3 regions of the Sphingomonas sp. PvP056 genome follow, and region 3 is predicted to be linked to each of the others. Evidence: riboswitches for the same ligand, from Rfam matches in the RefSeq annotation. Region 3 holds a riboswitch; each other region holds the start of a gene.

Region 1 (5,049 bases), on a different contig from region 3:
TTTGATCTCGAATGCGTCGATGGCGGCCATCGCGTTCACTCAGGGCTGTCCTTGGCATTAAGCATCTTGGAGGAGCACGATTGGCTCCAGTTCCTGACATATTCGCTTCACGTCATCGACGGTGACGAACCGGTGCGCGTTGCAGACACATTGTCTCCTTGTCGGAAAGTGAACGAACGTCAGCTTACTGTAGTCGCGACCCGAAAGCGGACTGGCCGCTTTCCACCCTTCACCCCGACAGCGCCCCCATCAAAGCGCGATCGATGAAGTTACCCGCCACCGGGCCGATTGCATGGACCAAGGACATGGGTCGGCTTAAATTGACCTGTCGCCCGCTACAATCAGGTGCTACAAATGCTACGAAATACCTGATCAGGCCTTTTACCAGGCTATTGTTTTTATTGGATTACTCCGCGGGATGACGTCTCCCGTAGGGGTCACCATTTTGAAAAGCAGTTTTCACTATGGTGACGAGATTCAGAACTTTAGAAACGGACCACTCATAAGTTGAGCATGGGGCGCCCAATCGAGCGTCCCTCTTGCGACGCGACTCTGCGCCCTCGATGTTTCAATTTCCGCCAACAGGCCAAGCGCGGATCGTGGCGCTCACACCTTGGACAAATGGTTTTCATACGCGCAATGAAGCCACGCGACAGCTTACGCTCCGCCACCGCGCGTGTGTCACGGATGACCGTGTCAATATCCATGCCGTTCATCGCGGTGATTTCGTAATGAGTTGCGACGATACGTATCGGGCGGGATGTTATTAGAAATTACGCCTTGGCCGGTAGCAGACTAATCGAGGAATACCTGTATTTGGGATATCGTCGTCTGCACGCGACTATTCGCGCACAGACGGAGTAAGTCCGTGACACGCTGACAATAGAGCATTCGATTTCGGTGTTCGGTTTGCCGACCAAGCCTGAGGCGCTGTCAGGTCAGACACTCCGTAATGCAGCAATGCCCCAGACCTTGACAGCGTGATGCATGCGCCCGTTCCCAACTCCCACCATTTGTTGAGGACCACCTACTTCCGTCTGGACCTTTGCAATAGTCGCTTCGAGCGATTGCCGGATGGTCTTCGTCAGGATACACAGTCTCCGCTGACCTGTTCCAAGTGAAGAGGCCGGCATGATCGCGTCGGTGCCCCGAAAGGGGCTTAAAAGGGAACGCGGTGAGGGTGGCTCGCCACCTGAAGCCGAGGCTGTCCCTGCAACTGTAAGCGGCGAGCGCGATGCATTTCGCTTCTTCCTTGTTCGGAAGGAGCAGCCACTGGGCCGGTCGTGATGTCACGCAAGGCCTGGGAAGGCCGTGCATCGTGTGATGACCCGTGAGCCAGGAGACCTGCCGGCGTCTGGTCGCTCTTGCCTGGCCCAGGGGGTGGCCGCGGCACGGTACTCCGTCGAGCGACGACGTGTGCGGTGGGGACCGCACGGGCATGCGTGCCGGTCGCGATGGCGTCCGGCTGGCGCGGATGTCGGCCGTTCGCGGGAGGTCCCTGCCGGGTTCGCTCGACGCCCGGGGGTTACCATATTGCCGTTCCTGTCTTCTCGCCTCGCGTTCGCGGGCGCTTTGCTATCGCCTGTTGTCGCAGCACCGCTCACGGCCCAGTCCGCGCCTGCTTCCGACGCCGAGGACATCCTGGTTGTCGGCCAGCATGCCCAAGTCACGCTAACCACGCCAAATCAGACCGGCAGCCGCCTGCGCCTCACGCCGCTCGAGACCCCCGCGACGATCTCGGTCATCGATGGCGCCACGATCCGCGCGCGGGGCGACATGTCGGTGATCGACGCGACGAGCCGCGCACCGGGCATCAGCAACGCTGGCAATCCCGGCAATGGCGGCACCGCGCTCGCCGCGCGGGGCTTTAGCGGTCAGGGATCCGTGCTCCAACTGATCGACGGCGTACGGCTGTTCCCGGCTGCGGGCACGATCACCTTTCCGACCGATCCGTGGATGGTCGAACGGATCGACATCCTGAGTGGTCCGGCCTCGGTGCTCTACGGCCAGGGCGCGCTTGGCGGCGCGGTGAATGTCCTGATGCGCAAACCCGATACGCAGCGTACGCAAATGGAAGGCGAGATCGGCTATGGCTCGCAAGACAGCTTTCATGTCGCGGCAGGCGCAGGGGGGGCGATCACCAAGCGCCTCTCCTATCGCATCGACGGCAGCTACCGCCGCTCCGACGGCTATGTCGATCGTGGCCAGTCGCGCAGCCATGCCGTGTCGGGGACGCTGCGCTGGGCACCGACCGACACGCTCGTCGTCACCGCGCGAGACGATTATGGCGACCAGAGGCCGATGCGCTATTTCGGGACGCCGCTGATCGACGGACGGCTCGACGACCGCATCCGGGAGCGAAACTACAACACGCGCGACGGCTATATTCGCTACCGCGACAACCGCACCAGCCTGCAGGTCGACTGGACGCCAAGCGATGCGGTCAGCGTCAGCAACCAGGCCTATCGCCTGACCTCCAAACGGTCGTGGCTCAATCTCGAAAGCTATTGCTGGATCGCCGCAGACGGCGTCTGTTCCAACGGCAGCGGCAACACCAGCACTCCCGGCAGCATCCTCCGCACCGACATGACCGGTATCGTCCACGACCAGACGCAGTGGGGCGATCAGGGCAGCGTGACGCTCAGGACGGACGTCGCCGATGGGGTCCGCAACGACTTTGTCGTGGGCTTTGACGTCAACCTCATCAAACTCACCTACTCCCACAATTTCGGGTCCGATCCCCAGATTTCGGAGGTTGATCCCGTGGCGTTCGATCCCGGTCTGATCGTCGACACACAGGGCATCGCACCGCGTTATCGCACACGCACCACCGAATATGCGGTCTTTGCCGAGGACAGACTGAAGCTCGGCACGCACGTCTCGATCGTCGGTGGCGTGCGCTACGAGCGTGACACGATCCGCCGCTGGTCGATCGACTATCCAGGCGGCGCAAGCACTGAGACGTTCGCGCTCGACAAGCGGCTGCGTAACGTGACCTGGCGGGTCGGTAGCGTCTATCAGCCGATCCCGACGGTGTCGCTCTATGCGCAATATGCCACCGGCGTGGACCCGCTGGGGACGCTGACGACCTATTCGACCGGGCAGGTGCAGTTCAGCAACGCGGTCGGCGACCAGGTCGAGGTCGGCGCCAAGGCAGTGTTTCTCGACGGTCGCGGCACCGCCACCCTCGCCACCTACCGCATCGTCAAGAAGCGCTTGCTGGCGCAGCTCACCCCGGCGAGCCCGGTCGAGCAGGTAGGCCAACGATCGGCCAGGGGCATCGAGGCCGCGGTGTCGCTCGATCTGCCTTACGGTGTCGGGATCGATGCAAACGGCAGCGTGCTCGACGCGACGTTCGACGACTTCGTCTCCGGCGGTTCGAGCTTCAACGGCAATACCCCGCCGGACGTGCCCGAGACGCTCGCCAATCTCTGGCTGCGCTGGAACGCGACGCACGCGCTCCAGGCACGCGCCGGGCTGCGCTACGTTGGACGACGCTATTCGGACAACGCCAACAGCTTCCGCGTCCCCAGCTACATCACGGTCGATGCCATGCTCTCCTACGCGGTGACGCCGCACTTGGCGGTCGATATCCACGGCTACAACCTGTTCGACCGGGACTATGCAATCAGCACATACAACAACCAGCAGTGGGTCCTTGGTCGTCCCCGCTCGGTCGACGTGTCGCTTCGTGCCAGCTTTTAACGCCCGGATGCGCCTAGCGCTTGGCAAGACTGCCCGGCGCTGGCTCTACCTCGTTCACCGCTGGATCGGTATCGCCAGCTGCCTGCTCTTCACCATGTGGTTCCTGTCCGGGCTGGTGATGCTCTACGTGCCCTACCCTGCTCTCTCGCAAGCAGAGACGCTGGCTGGGGGCGAGGCGATCGACTGGGCAGCAGTAAACGTGCCGCCCCCGCTAGATGGCGGACGACTACCGCAGGGGCTGTTGCTGGAAATGCGCGACGGCACGCCTGTCTGGCGGGTGACCGGGTGGAACGGAATGCACACCACGGTCGCAGCCAGTCGCGGTACTGTCCTGCGACCGGTCGACGCTCTTTACGCCGGTCGGATCGCCGGTCGTTTTGGAAACGCACCGACGCAGTACGTAGAACGGCTGACCCGCGATCAGTGGACGGTCGCTGGCGGTTTTGATCGGCACCGTCCCCTTTGGAAGGTTGCGCTTGCCGACGCGTCCGGCACGGAGGCCTATGTGTCCTCGACTACGGGTACCGTCGTTCAAGTGACCACGCGTCGCGAGCGGTTCTGGAACTGGCTTGGTTCGGTGCCACACTGGCTTTACCCGACGGTGCTGCGACAGGATCAAACGGCTTGGCGTCAGGTCGTGCTGTGGGTGTCTGGCCCCTGCATCGCCGCGGCGGTCGCGGGGATGTGGATCGGTATCCTGCGGACCCGCATCGGCGTACGCCGCTTCAAAGGCGGACGGATGACGCCTTACAACGGCTGGATGCTTTGGCATCATGTTGCCGGGCTGGTGGGTGGTGTCTTCCTGATCGCCTGGATCTTCAGCGGATGGCTGTCGGTCGATCCCGGCCATCTGTTTCGCGGGACGAAGCCGGACGAGGCGGCGATGCGGATCTATCAGGCTTCCGATCAGATGCCGGGCATGGCATTCGACCGGCTCCGCGTCGCTGGCGCAGGTGCGGTTGAAGCAGAGCTGACTGACCACGCCAGAACCCCGCTCATCGTGTTGTCCTATCATGACGGGCGGAGAATAGTGTTGCGTGCGGCAACACTCGCACCGTCCCGCGCTGCAGAGACAGCCATCGTGACGGCCGCACGCCAAATGGAGAGCTCCGCGCCGCTCCTCTCGGTCGATCGCCTGACGGCGCCCGATACATATTGGTATGCCGTCGCGGAGCTGCCGCGGCTGCCAGTATTGCGGCTACGTTTCGCTGATCCGGCGCAAACCTGGTGCTATGTCGATCCTGCCACCGGGCAAATACTCAAGACCGTCGATGCGCGCCAGCGGGCGTACCGTTGGGCATTCGACCTCCTCCACAAATGGGATCTGAACACGCTGACGTTGCA
Region 2 (5,049 bases), on a different contig from region 3:
GCGTTGTGGCGGGCGAAATCTTCCGGGGTTTCGGTCGTCATCGGGGGAACTCCTCGAGCGCGGTGGCGAGACGGACGAGACCTGCCGCACCGCGCGGCAGGCCGATGCGCAGCCGGTCGGGCTGGTCGGCGAAGGGACGAGTCAGGATGGCATGATGCGCGAGCGTTTCGAACAGCTTTGTCGCACCGTCGCATGCAATCAACCGGAACAGCGGCGCGCTGCCGACGACAGGGAGGCCCGCATCGCGCAAGACTTCGTCGAGCAAGCCGCCCGTCTCGGTGATGCGCGCCTGTTGTCCGCGGTGCCAGTGCTGGTCGCGATACGCCGCAGTGCCGATCGCGACTGCCGCGGACGACACCGGCCAGTCGCCGAGCAACGCGCGCAGTTGCGGGGCAAGATCGGTTCCTGCGATGACGAACCCGAGGCGGACCCCGGGGAGGCCGTAGAACTTCCCGAACGAACGCAACACGACGAGGCGGTCGTCGGCATCCGGGCACAGGCCCGGCGCGGGGTCGGCATAGGCTTCGTCCACCACCACGGTCATCCGCCCCGCGAGCATGCGCAGCAGCGCGGGATCGGTGACGCGTCCATCCGGGTTGGCCGGGCTGGCGAGGACGAGCATGTCGGCGTCCGCCACGCCGCCATGCTCCTGCGCGGGGGAACCGCTCGCAAGGCCACGCATGGCATCCGGTGCCACGGCAACCGCGTCAGGCCATGCCGCGAGATGCCCCGCATAGCCCGGCCGCACCACGCACGGTCGCCGCGCAGCGATCACCCGCGCGAGCAGCCGCATCGCGAGGTCGCTCCCCGGCACCGCGACGACCCGCGCGGGATCCGTCACCCCGAACGCCTCCGCCGCCGCGGCCTCGAGCGCCGCGATCGCGCCCGGCTCGGGAAGCTGCTCCCACCCGAGCGGCACGCCCGCGACCGGCCACGCCCAGGGCGCGATCCCGGTCGACAGGTCGATCCAGTCATCCCCGCCGAACGTCGCACGCGCGGCGTCCACGCGCCCGCCGTGCGCGTGGAACAGGGCAAGATCGCGCGCGTGCAACGCTCAATACGTCAGGCGGACGCCGCCAAAGGCAGCGCGGCCGGGCTGACCATATTGGTAGATCGTCTGGTATTTCGTATCGAACACGTTCTCGACCCGCCCGAACACCTCGACCTTCTTCGTAACCGGGAAGGACGCGCGCACGTCACCCAGCACATAACCATCGAGCCGCCGCGCGTTCGATGCGTTGTCGAAACTGTCCCCGACCGACGTCAGCGTCGCGCCGGTCGTCAGCCCGAAGCTCCAGCGGTAATCGGCGTTGACCGTGATGCTCTGGTCCGGCCGCCGTGCCAGCTTGCGCCCGAAGGTGGCGGTGCCGGCGGAACGGTCGACCGCATCGAGATAGGTGTAGCTCGCACTCACCGTCAGCGGCTCGACCGGACGCAGCAGCAGCGTCAGCTCCACCCCCTGCGCGCGAGTCCGCGCGATATTGTCATAGGTGCCGAACGGGCGATCGGCACAAATTCCCGTGAGCGGTCCGTCGCACGACACGAAGGTGATGAGATCGGACGAGTTGCGGTGGAAGTAGGTCGCGCTCGCTTCGACCGCGCCGTTCAGCGCCTTTTGCGTGACCCCCGCATCCCAGCCGTGCGAGCGTTCCGGGCTCAGCGCCGTGTTCCCGTATTCGCTCTGCAACTGGTACAGCGTCGGCGCCTTGAAGCCTTCCGAATAGCTCGCGCGCAGCGTGGTCGCGCCGCCATTGGGCGAATAGACGCCGCTGCCCGAAAAGGTCGTCGCGCCGCCGAACACATTGTGATCGTCATGCCGCACGCCGCCGGTCGCGGTCAGCCCGGTGACGGGCGTGACGGCCAACTGGCCATAGACGCTGAACAGCCGCGCCCGGCCCCGCGTGACCGGCCCGCCGTAGCTCGACGAGGAAAAGCGCGACACTTCCCGCTCCGCGCCGAAGGTCGCGAACACCGCCGAGGTGACGTTCGCGGTCCCCTGATATTCCAGCCGGTCGTTGCGCCCGATCCCCCGGAACGTCTCGGTCGGGTCGCCATCGGGGTCGATGTTGCGCCGGTCGGTGTCGGTATGCGCGTAACCAAAGCGATTGCGCAGACGCCCGTCGAACAAGGCGGCGTTGAGCCCGGCATAGCCGAGCCATTGCTCCACATCGCCATATTCGCGCGTGTCGCCGAAGGTGAAGTTGGGGGGCGGGAAACCGTCGATGTCGGTCCGGCTGTTGGTATAGAAACCGCGCAGGTCGACCGAGACGTCGCGGGCCAGTGCGATCCCCAGGCTGCCGTTCGCGGCATAGTTGCGGTACCCGTCGCGCTCGGTGCCGGGGGCGTAGGCCGAGATCCCGTCGGTGCCGTAATAGCCGCCGCCGATGCTCGCCGAGACCGGCCCGACCTTGCCCGAGACGTTGGCGAAGCCCTGCGCGGTGCCATAGCCGCCGCCCTCGGCGCGCGCGTTGATCGCGATCTGCTCGGTCGGCTGGCGGGTGATGAGGTTGACGACGCCGCCGATCGCCTGGCTGCCCCACAGCACCGATTGCGCGCCGCGCAGCACTTCGATCCGCTGGATGTTGCCGATCAGCAGATTGCCGAAGTTGAACCCGCCACCGGGAGCGGAGGGATCGTTGAGCTTGATCCCGTCGATCAGTGCGACGGTCTGGTCACTGTCCGCGCCGCGGATGCTGACCGAGGTGGTGGTGCCGATCCCGCCGTTGCGCACCACGGTGACGCCGGGCGTCTGGCGCAGCAGGTCGGACACGACGACCGCCTGGCGCTCGGTGATCGTCGCAGTGTCGAGCACCGTGACCGACTGGCCGACGGTATCCGCCGGGCGTGCCGCGCGGTTGGCGGTGACGACGATATCCTGCGATGCAGCGGCGGCTTGCTCCAGCGTGGCGGTGGATTGCGCGCTTTCGGCGAACACGGGCGCGGCGGCGACAATGCTCGGCAGCAGGATCAGATAGGCACAGGTCTTCACGGAATTCCCCTTCGCAACAGCTACGGGGGCACGCACGACGCTGACTCGGAATTCCGCTTTCCGCCCCGCGCACGACCCCAACCACGTCGTCTCACGAGGAAAACCCCGATCGCGCGGCACACCCCGGCCGGACGAAGGACAACCGCGACAGGCAGGTCTCCTGGCTCCCGGGTCGTCGTCTGGCTCGGCCTTCCCGGATCCGGGGATCCAGTGGCACACGAATGGAGCAAGACTCGCCGGTCACAGTTGCGGGGACAGCCCCGGATGACGCGCGTGCCCGCGCGCTTCCGGGTTCCCTTTTCATCCCATCTCTGGGAACCTGTCGCATCGGCGCGTCTAGAGCGCGCTTTGGGCAAGGGCAAGATGTGACACGGACGACACTATTCCTGGGCGGTGCCCGCTCGGGCAAGAGCCGCCTCGCGCAGCAAACTGCCGAGGCCTGCGCGGGCCCGCTCGCCTATCTCGCAACCGCCGAGTGCCGCGACGGCGAGATGGAGGACCGGATCGCGCGGCATCGCGCGGACCGTGGCGAACGCTGGCGCACGGTGGAGTGCCCGCTCGCGCTGCCCGCGGCGATCGCTTCGGTCGAGACGGGCGCGGTGCTGGTCGATTGCCTGACGCTGTGGCTGTCCAACCTGATGCTCGGCGAGCATGACATTGCGGGGGCTACGGAGGATCTGCTGGATGCCATCGCCGGGAGTCCGTTGCCAATCGTGATCGTGAGCAACGAGGTGGGAATGGGGATCGTCCCCGATCATCCGCTCGGCCGCACATTTCGCGATGCGGCGGGGCGGCTCAACCAGGCGGTGGCGGGGCAGGTCAATGCGAGCTATTTCGTCGCGGCGGGGCTGGTGCTTCCGTTGCAGCGGTTTCCCGGCTGAAAAGACCACTTTGGGAGTTCGGCCTCTCCCACTACCGTTCGCCCTGAGCGAAGTCGAAGGGCCTCTCGCCACGCAAACCGACTTTTGCGAGGAGAGGGGGGCTTCGACTTCGCTCAGCCCGAACGGGTAGGGCAACCGAACCGCCCCAACCGACCGAACGGCATCAAGCGACCAACCCGAAACCCAATCCCCCCTAGCCGTGGACATGCACGCTGAACCGCACCGTCCGCGGCGAACCAGGAAACACCCAGACCGGGCTATACGAACTCTGCGCATAACGCGCATCGAACAGATTGTCGGCTTCGAGCCGAAGCGAGACATGCCGCGACACGCCATATTCGGCGGACGCCTTGGCCTTAACGTAACCCGGCAGCACCAGCCCGCTCGCGTCGATCGCGCCGGCGCGATCGCCGACATAGGCCAGCCCCGCGCTTCCCGACAGGCCGAGCCCGGGCGTGGTCCCGAACCGCCCGAGCACGAACATCCCGCCGCTATGCTCGGGCACGTTGAGCACGCGGTCGGTCGCGAAGGTGGCGTCGTCGGTGCGCGCGCGAGTCCAGGCGTAATTGGCGACGATCTGCCAGCGCGGCCCCAGCTTGACCGATCCGTCGAGCTCGATGCCCTTGCTCGACAATTGCCCGACCGGCGCGAGATAGCCGGGGTCGGTCGGGTCGTTGGTGAGGATGCCGCGTTTGGTGATGTCGAACCACGTCGCCGCGACGTCGATCCCGCGCCAGGCCCCCGAGACCCCGACTTCATAGCCCTTGCCCGTTTCCGGCCCGAAACCCGTGCCGAACCGGTCGGTGCCCGAATTGAGCAGGAAGCTCTCCCCCCAATTGGCGTGGAGCGCGACATGCTCCGCGACCTGATAGCGCGCGCCGACCCGGCCGTTCACGGGCGCATCGACGCGCCGCACGGTGAGCCCGGTACGCACATTGGCGAGCCGCTGGCGGTAGGGATCGACACGAAGCCCGCCCGACAGCGTCAGCCGCTCGGTCGCTTCCCACATGTCCTGGACATAGACCGTCCCCGCCCAGCGCTTTTCGCGATTGTCGACGAAGGGAACCGGCGTGGGGGCGGGGCCGCCATAGACCGGCGCATAGACGTCGATCGCATAAGGCGCGGCGGCGGTCGGGGTGCGGCGGAGGTAGCGGTCCTGATAGTCGAGATGATAGCCCT
Region 3 (5,049 bases):
GCTACCCCCGACTGATTGGTTACGACGAAGCGGCGAAAGCCCGCCCGCGCCAATCGCGACAGGGCAAGCTTTGCCCCGTCAATCCATTGAATCTGCCCAGGATCAGACAGATACCGACAGTCGGAGATCAATACACCGTCGCGGTCGAGAAATGCAGCGCCAGTCATCGCAAGGTCATCATCCCTCATGGATGATACGCATCCTTGAATGCGACAGGGCTCAATGGGTATACAGGTATGTTACTGCCCTCATGGAGAGGCTGTGCATGCATCGTGTCCTTCGAACTGCGCGGTACCTTGCCGCATTGTTCTTGCTCTTCTTTGGATCCGCGACAGACGCGCGTCTGTCGGCGCAACGCCTCGCGCGGCAGGCAGAATGGCAGTGGCAAGTGATCCCGGCCGCCGATTTCGACCTCGCTGCGGCATGGCGCCAAGGCAGCGATCGATCGGGTGTCATGGTCGTCTATATCGAGGGCGACGGCCTGGCTTATACGCGCGAGGGGCGACGTTCGCTCGATCCCACGCCGACCGACCCACTGGCGCTGCGGCTGGCGCTGCAGCACCCCGGCAGGGGGGCGGTGGCGTGGCTTGCGCGCCCCTGCCAATATCATCCGCGCGGTCGCACCTGTCACAGCGATTACTGGAGCATTGCGCGCCTGTCGGTCGACGTCATCGACAGCGCGAACGTGGCGCTGGACCGGCTCAAGCGCGAGACGAACAGGCCGCGGATCATCCTGGTCGGCTACTCGGGCGGTGGCGCGCTGGCGGCCCTGCTGGCTGAACGACGTCAAGATGTCGCGGGGTTGATCACGGTCGCTGCCAATCTCGACCTCGCGCAATGGGTTCACGCAAGGCATTTGACGCCGCTATCCCGCTCGATTGACCCTGCGACGGATGCGGCTGTCGTGTCGGACCTGCCACAGGTCCACTTCGTCGGGTCGGAGGACAGAATCGTCGACCCATCGGTCGCGCGGAGCTTCGTCGCCCGGATGTCGCCCACCACGCGTGCGTCCATCGTCATCGTCCCCGGCCAGGATCACGGCAGCGGCTGGGCAGATCGCTGGCCGACGCTCATCGCGCGAAGCGAGCTTTCGCAGATTGCAGGATGGCGCTGACATGAGAGGGCTAATCGGATGACCGACGCACTTGCGCCCTCAATTCTCGTCGTCGGCGATGCGATGGTCGATCGCTACATCATCGGCGAAACCACGCGTATCTCGCCCGAAGCCCCTGTGCCCGTCATCAGGGCGGCGCGCGAAGATATCCGTCCCGGCGGTGCGGCGAACGTGGCGGCGAACGTGGCCGCGCTGGGCCAACGCTGCGCCCTGCTGACGATCTGCGGGGACGATGCTGCCGGGCAAGACCTTGGTCGGATGATGGAACACTACAGGGTGGTGCTCGACTGCGTCCTCGATCCGGGACGACACACCACGCAGAAGACCCGCGTGATATCGGGCGTGCAGCAGATCGCGCGGATCGACCATGACGGCAGCGTCGGCGACGCCGCGCGACGGGAACTGGCGCGACGCTTCGAGGCACGACTGGACGGCGTACGCGCAGTGATTTTATCGGACTATGATAAAGGCGCACTCACCGATCTGCCGACGTTGTTGGCAATCGCGCGGGAGCACGGCGTACCGACGTTCGTCGACCCGAAGTGCGCCGACCGCGCGCGGTACACGGGCGCATTCCTGCTCAAACCCAACGCGCGCGAATTTCACGCGCTATTCGGCGACTGCGCCGACGACCGCATCGCTGATCGCGCCGCAACCGTGCTCGACGCGATGGCGCTGGAATATCTCGTCGTGACGCGCGGGGCGAAGGGCATTTTGATGGTGTCGCGCGATGGCGACGTCGTCGACCATCCGACCGAGGCTTTGCAGGTCTTCGACGTGACGGGCGCAGGCGACACCATCATGGCGGCGCTCGTCGTCGGGATCGTTGAGGGACTGCCGATCGCCGCAGCGATCGATCAGGCGAACGTCGCCGCGGGCATCGCGGTCTCCCGCCCGGGAACCTGCGTCGTCACGCGCGGTGACCTGGAAGAACGGTTGTACCGCCGCGACCATGCCGTGACCAAGCTCGTGCTCTTGCCGCTGCTTGCCGCAAAGCTTGCGCATGCGCGCGAGGCGGGCGCGCGGATCGTGTTCACCAACGGGTGTTTCGACGTGCTTCACGCCGGACATGTCCGACTGCTTGACCTGGCGCGACGACAGGGCGACGTGCTGGTCGTCGGGCTTAACGACGACGCATCGGTCACGCGCCTGAAAGGCCCGACGCGACCGGTCAACGACCTGGCCGATCGTGCCGAAGTCTTGAGTGGGCTCGCTTCGGTCGATCACGTCGTTGCGTTCATGGAGGACACGCCGCTCGAGCTGATCCGCGCCATCAGGCCGGACGTTCTCGTCAAGGGCGGCGACTATGCGCTGCATGATATCGTCGGAGCGGATCTGGTTCGGTCCGGCGGGGGCACGGTGTTCATCGCACCGATGCTGGCCGGGCGGTCGACCACCGCGATCCTGCGCGCGGGGACACGCGTTACCGATCCAACGACAAGCGAATTGGCAAGTCCGGCGCTCTGCGCTACAGTCATGGTCGAGAACCGTTAAACGGTTCTCGTTGATCGCGCCGGTGCCCCGCGAGGGGCTTGAATGGGAATGCGGTGCGGGGGCTTCCCCCAAATCCGCGGCTGTCCCTGCAACTGTAAGCGGTGAGCGAAAGCGTCATGCCCCCTCCGTTCGGAGCGGGCGGCCACTGGACTGCACCGGTCTTCGGACCGGTTGTCTGGGAAGGCGATGCTCGAGCGATGACCCGCGAGCCAGGAGACCTGCCGGCGATAAGGTCGCTCTTGCCTTGGCCCAGGGGATGGCCGCGGCACGGTTCTCCGTCTGAGCGACGAGCCTATGCGGCTGGGGCTGCATCGGTGCGTGGCTCGGGCGGCATTCGGCGCTCGTCCGCCGTCGCGCGCCGTCCGTAATCGGCCCCTTCCGTTCGTTGCTGTCGCGCCGCGGGGAAGAGCATGTCCGATCTATCCAAAGTTCCCGTCACCATCGTCACCGGCTTCCTTGGAGCAGGCAAGACGACGTTGATCAGCCATCTGATCCGTTCCGCTGGTGGCAGACGCCTCGCGGTCGTGGTCAACGAATTCGGCACCCTCGGGGTCGATGGCGACATCCTGAAGGGCTGCGCGATCCCCGACTGCCCGGCGGAGAACATCGTCGAGCTTGCCAATGGCTGTATCTGCTGCACAGTCGCAGACGATTTCATCCCGACGATCGAAACGTTGCTCGCGCTCGATCCCCGGCCCGACCATATCCTGATCGAGACATCGGGGCTGGCATTGCCAAAGCCTTTGCTCAAGGCATTCGACTGGCCTGCGATCCGGTCGCGGATTACCGTCGACGGCGTCATCACGCTGGCCGACGCGGAGGCCGTTGCGGCGGGGCGGTTCGCGCCCGACCTGGATGCGATCGATGCGCAGCGCGCGGCTGACCCCAGTATCGATCACGAGACGCCCTTGTCCGAAGTGTTCGAGGATCAGCTTGCGTGCGCGGACCTGGTGCTGCTGACCAAATGCGACCTCGCCGGGGTGGACGCGGTCGTGGTTGCGCGCAAGTTGATCGCTGCCGAGATGCGGCGCACGCTCCCGGTGATCGAGCTGGTCGACGGCGTGATCGATCCGCGGATCGTGCTCGGGCTGGGTGCGGCGGCGGAGGATGATATCGCCGCGCGCCCGTCGCATCATGACGGCGAGGACGAGCATGAGCATGACGACTTCGACAGCATCGTCGTGGCATGGTCCGAGATTACCGAGCCCGCCGAACTGGCATCGCGGATCGAGGCGCTTGCTGCACAGGGCGACGTCCTGCGGGTCAAGGGGTATGCGGCAGTGGCAGGGAAACCAATGCGACTGCTCGTTCAGGCGGTCGGGGCGCGGGTGCGGACGCATTATGATCGGCTGTGGCGCAGCGACGAAGCGCGGACGTCGCAACTCGTGGTGATCGCCGAGCGCGATCGGCTGGATCCTGTGGCGATCAGGGCGGCGCTGATCGGCTGAGCGACGATGCACGTCGTCTTTCGCGAAACGCATGGAATCGACGACGCGGCGAGCCCGCGCGATCTGGGGCAGGATGCCGCGGATCTCGTCGTGCTGTCCTTCTCGGATAGCGATCTCGGCGCGTTCGCGGCGGGATGGCGGGCGGCGGGGCCTGCGCTGCCGACGCTGCGGCTCGCCAATCTTGCCGAGCTGACGCATCCGCTTTCGGTCGATACCTATGTCGAACGGACGCTCGGTGCGGCCAGGGGAATCCTGATCCGGTTGATCGGGGGTACCGCTTATTGGTCTTACGGCGTCCAGCAGGTCGCCGCGCTCGCCCGGGAGCGCGGGATCGCGCTGGCGGTGCTGCCCGCGGATGGGCGCGTGGATGCGCGGCTGGATGCGGCTTCGACGCTGCCCGTCACGACGCTGCGAATGCTGGCGGGGCTGTGCGATCTTGGCGGAGCGCACGCTGCACGGGCCGCGCTCGAGGGACTTGCGGCAGCGGCGGGGCTGGCCGACGACCTTGCCGCGACCCCGCCAGTGATTGCAGCGGTGGGCGGGTGGCACCCCGACACGGGGGCCTCCTGCCCCGCCGCGTTCGCGATCACGGCGCGCAAGCCGCGGGTGCTGCTGGTCTTCTATCGATCGTACCTGCTGGCCGCCGATGTCGCGCCGATTGCGGCACTGCACGCGGCGTTCGCCGCGAAGGGGTATGATGCCATCGGGCTGTTCGTCCCCTCGCTCAAGGAGGCAGGCGCGCGCGGCTGGATCGCTCGGTGGGTGGCGGCGCTGGGGCCGGTTGCGATCGTCAACGCGACCGCTTTCTCGGCAAGCGATGCGGCGGGCGTCACGCCGCTCGACGGGGCCGGGGTGCCGGTGTTCCAGGTTGCGCTGGCGACGTCTGATCGAGCGGCGTGGGCCGCCGCGCCGCGCGGGCTTTCCCCGGCAGATCTGGCGATGCACGTCGTTCTGCCCGAGGTGGATGGGCGTGTTTTTGCGGGGGTGGCGAGC

What was found. Region 3 has a riboswitch for cobalamin ahead of cobW (cobalamin biosynthesis protein CobW). Riboswitches for the same ligand answer to the same signal wherever they lie in the genome.
Region 1: it holds a riboswitch for cobalamin, as region 3 does, so the genes downstream of both, ABIC17_RS13130 (TonB-dependent receptor) here and cobW (cobalamin biosynthesis protein CobW) in region 3, are expected to answer to the same signal.
Region 2: it holds a riboswitch for cobalamin, as region 3 does, so the genes downstream of both, ABIC17_RS15620 (TonB-dependent receptor plug domain-containing protein) here and cobW (cobalamin biosynthesis protein CobW) in region 3, are expected to answer to the same signal.

Annotation. Positions count from the first base shown of each region.
Region 1 covers NZ_JBEPST010000005.1:22,671-27,719, forward strand. Annotated here, with positions in the region: cobalamin riboswitch at 1,127-1,366, shown strand; gene ABIC17_RS13130 (TonB-dependent receptor) at 1,573-3,705, shown strand; gene ABIC17_RS13135 (PepSY-associated transmembrane domain-containing protein) at 3,713-5,049, shown strand, end outside.
Region 2 covers NZ_JBEPST010000006.1:278,499-283,547, reverse strand. Annotated here, with positions in the region: gene cobO (cob(I)yrinic acid a,c-diamide adenosyltransferase) at 1-41, opposite strand, end outside; gene ABIC17_RS15625 (aminotransferase class I/II-fold pyridoxal phosphate-dependent enzyme) at 38-1,051, opposite strand; gene ABIC17_RS15620 (TonB-dependent receptor plug domain-containing protein) at 1,055-2,989, opposite strand; cobalamin riboswitch at 3,123-3,327, opposite strand; gene cobU (bifunctional adenosylcobinamide kinase/adenosylcobinamide-phosphate guanylyltransferase) at 3,355-3,870, shown strand; gene ABIC17_RS15610 (TonB-dependent siderophore receptor) at 4,064-5,049, opposite strand, start outside.
Region 3 covers NZ_JBEPST010000003.1:440,451-445,499, forward strand. Annotated here, with positions in the region: gene ABIC17_RS09680 (D-glycero-alpha-D-manno-heptose-1,7-bisphosphate 7-phosphatase) at 1-188, opposite strand, end outside; gene ABIC17_RS09685 (alpha/beta hydrolase) at 311-1,114, shown strand; gene rfaE2 (D-glycero-beta-D-manno-heptose 1-phosphate adenylyltransferase) at 1,133-2,608, shown strand; cobalamin riboswitch at 2,612-2,848, shown strand; gene cobW (cobalamin biosynthesis protein CobW) at 3,019-4,056, shown strand; gene cobN (cobaltochelatase subunit CobN) at 4,063-5,049, shown strand, end outside.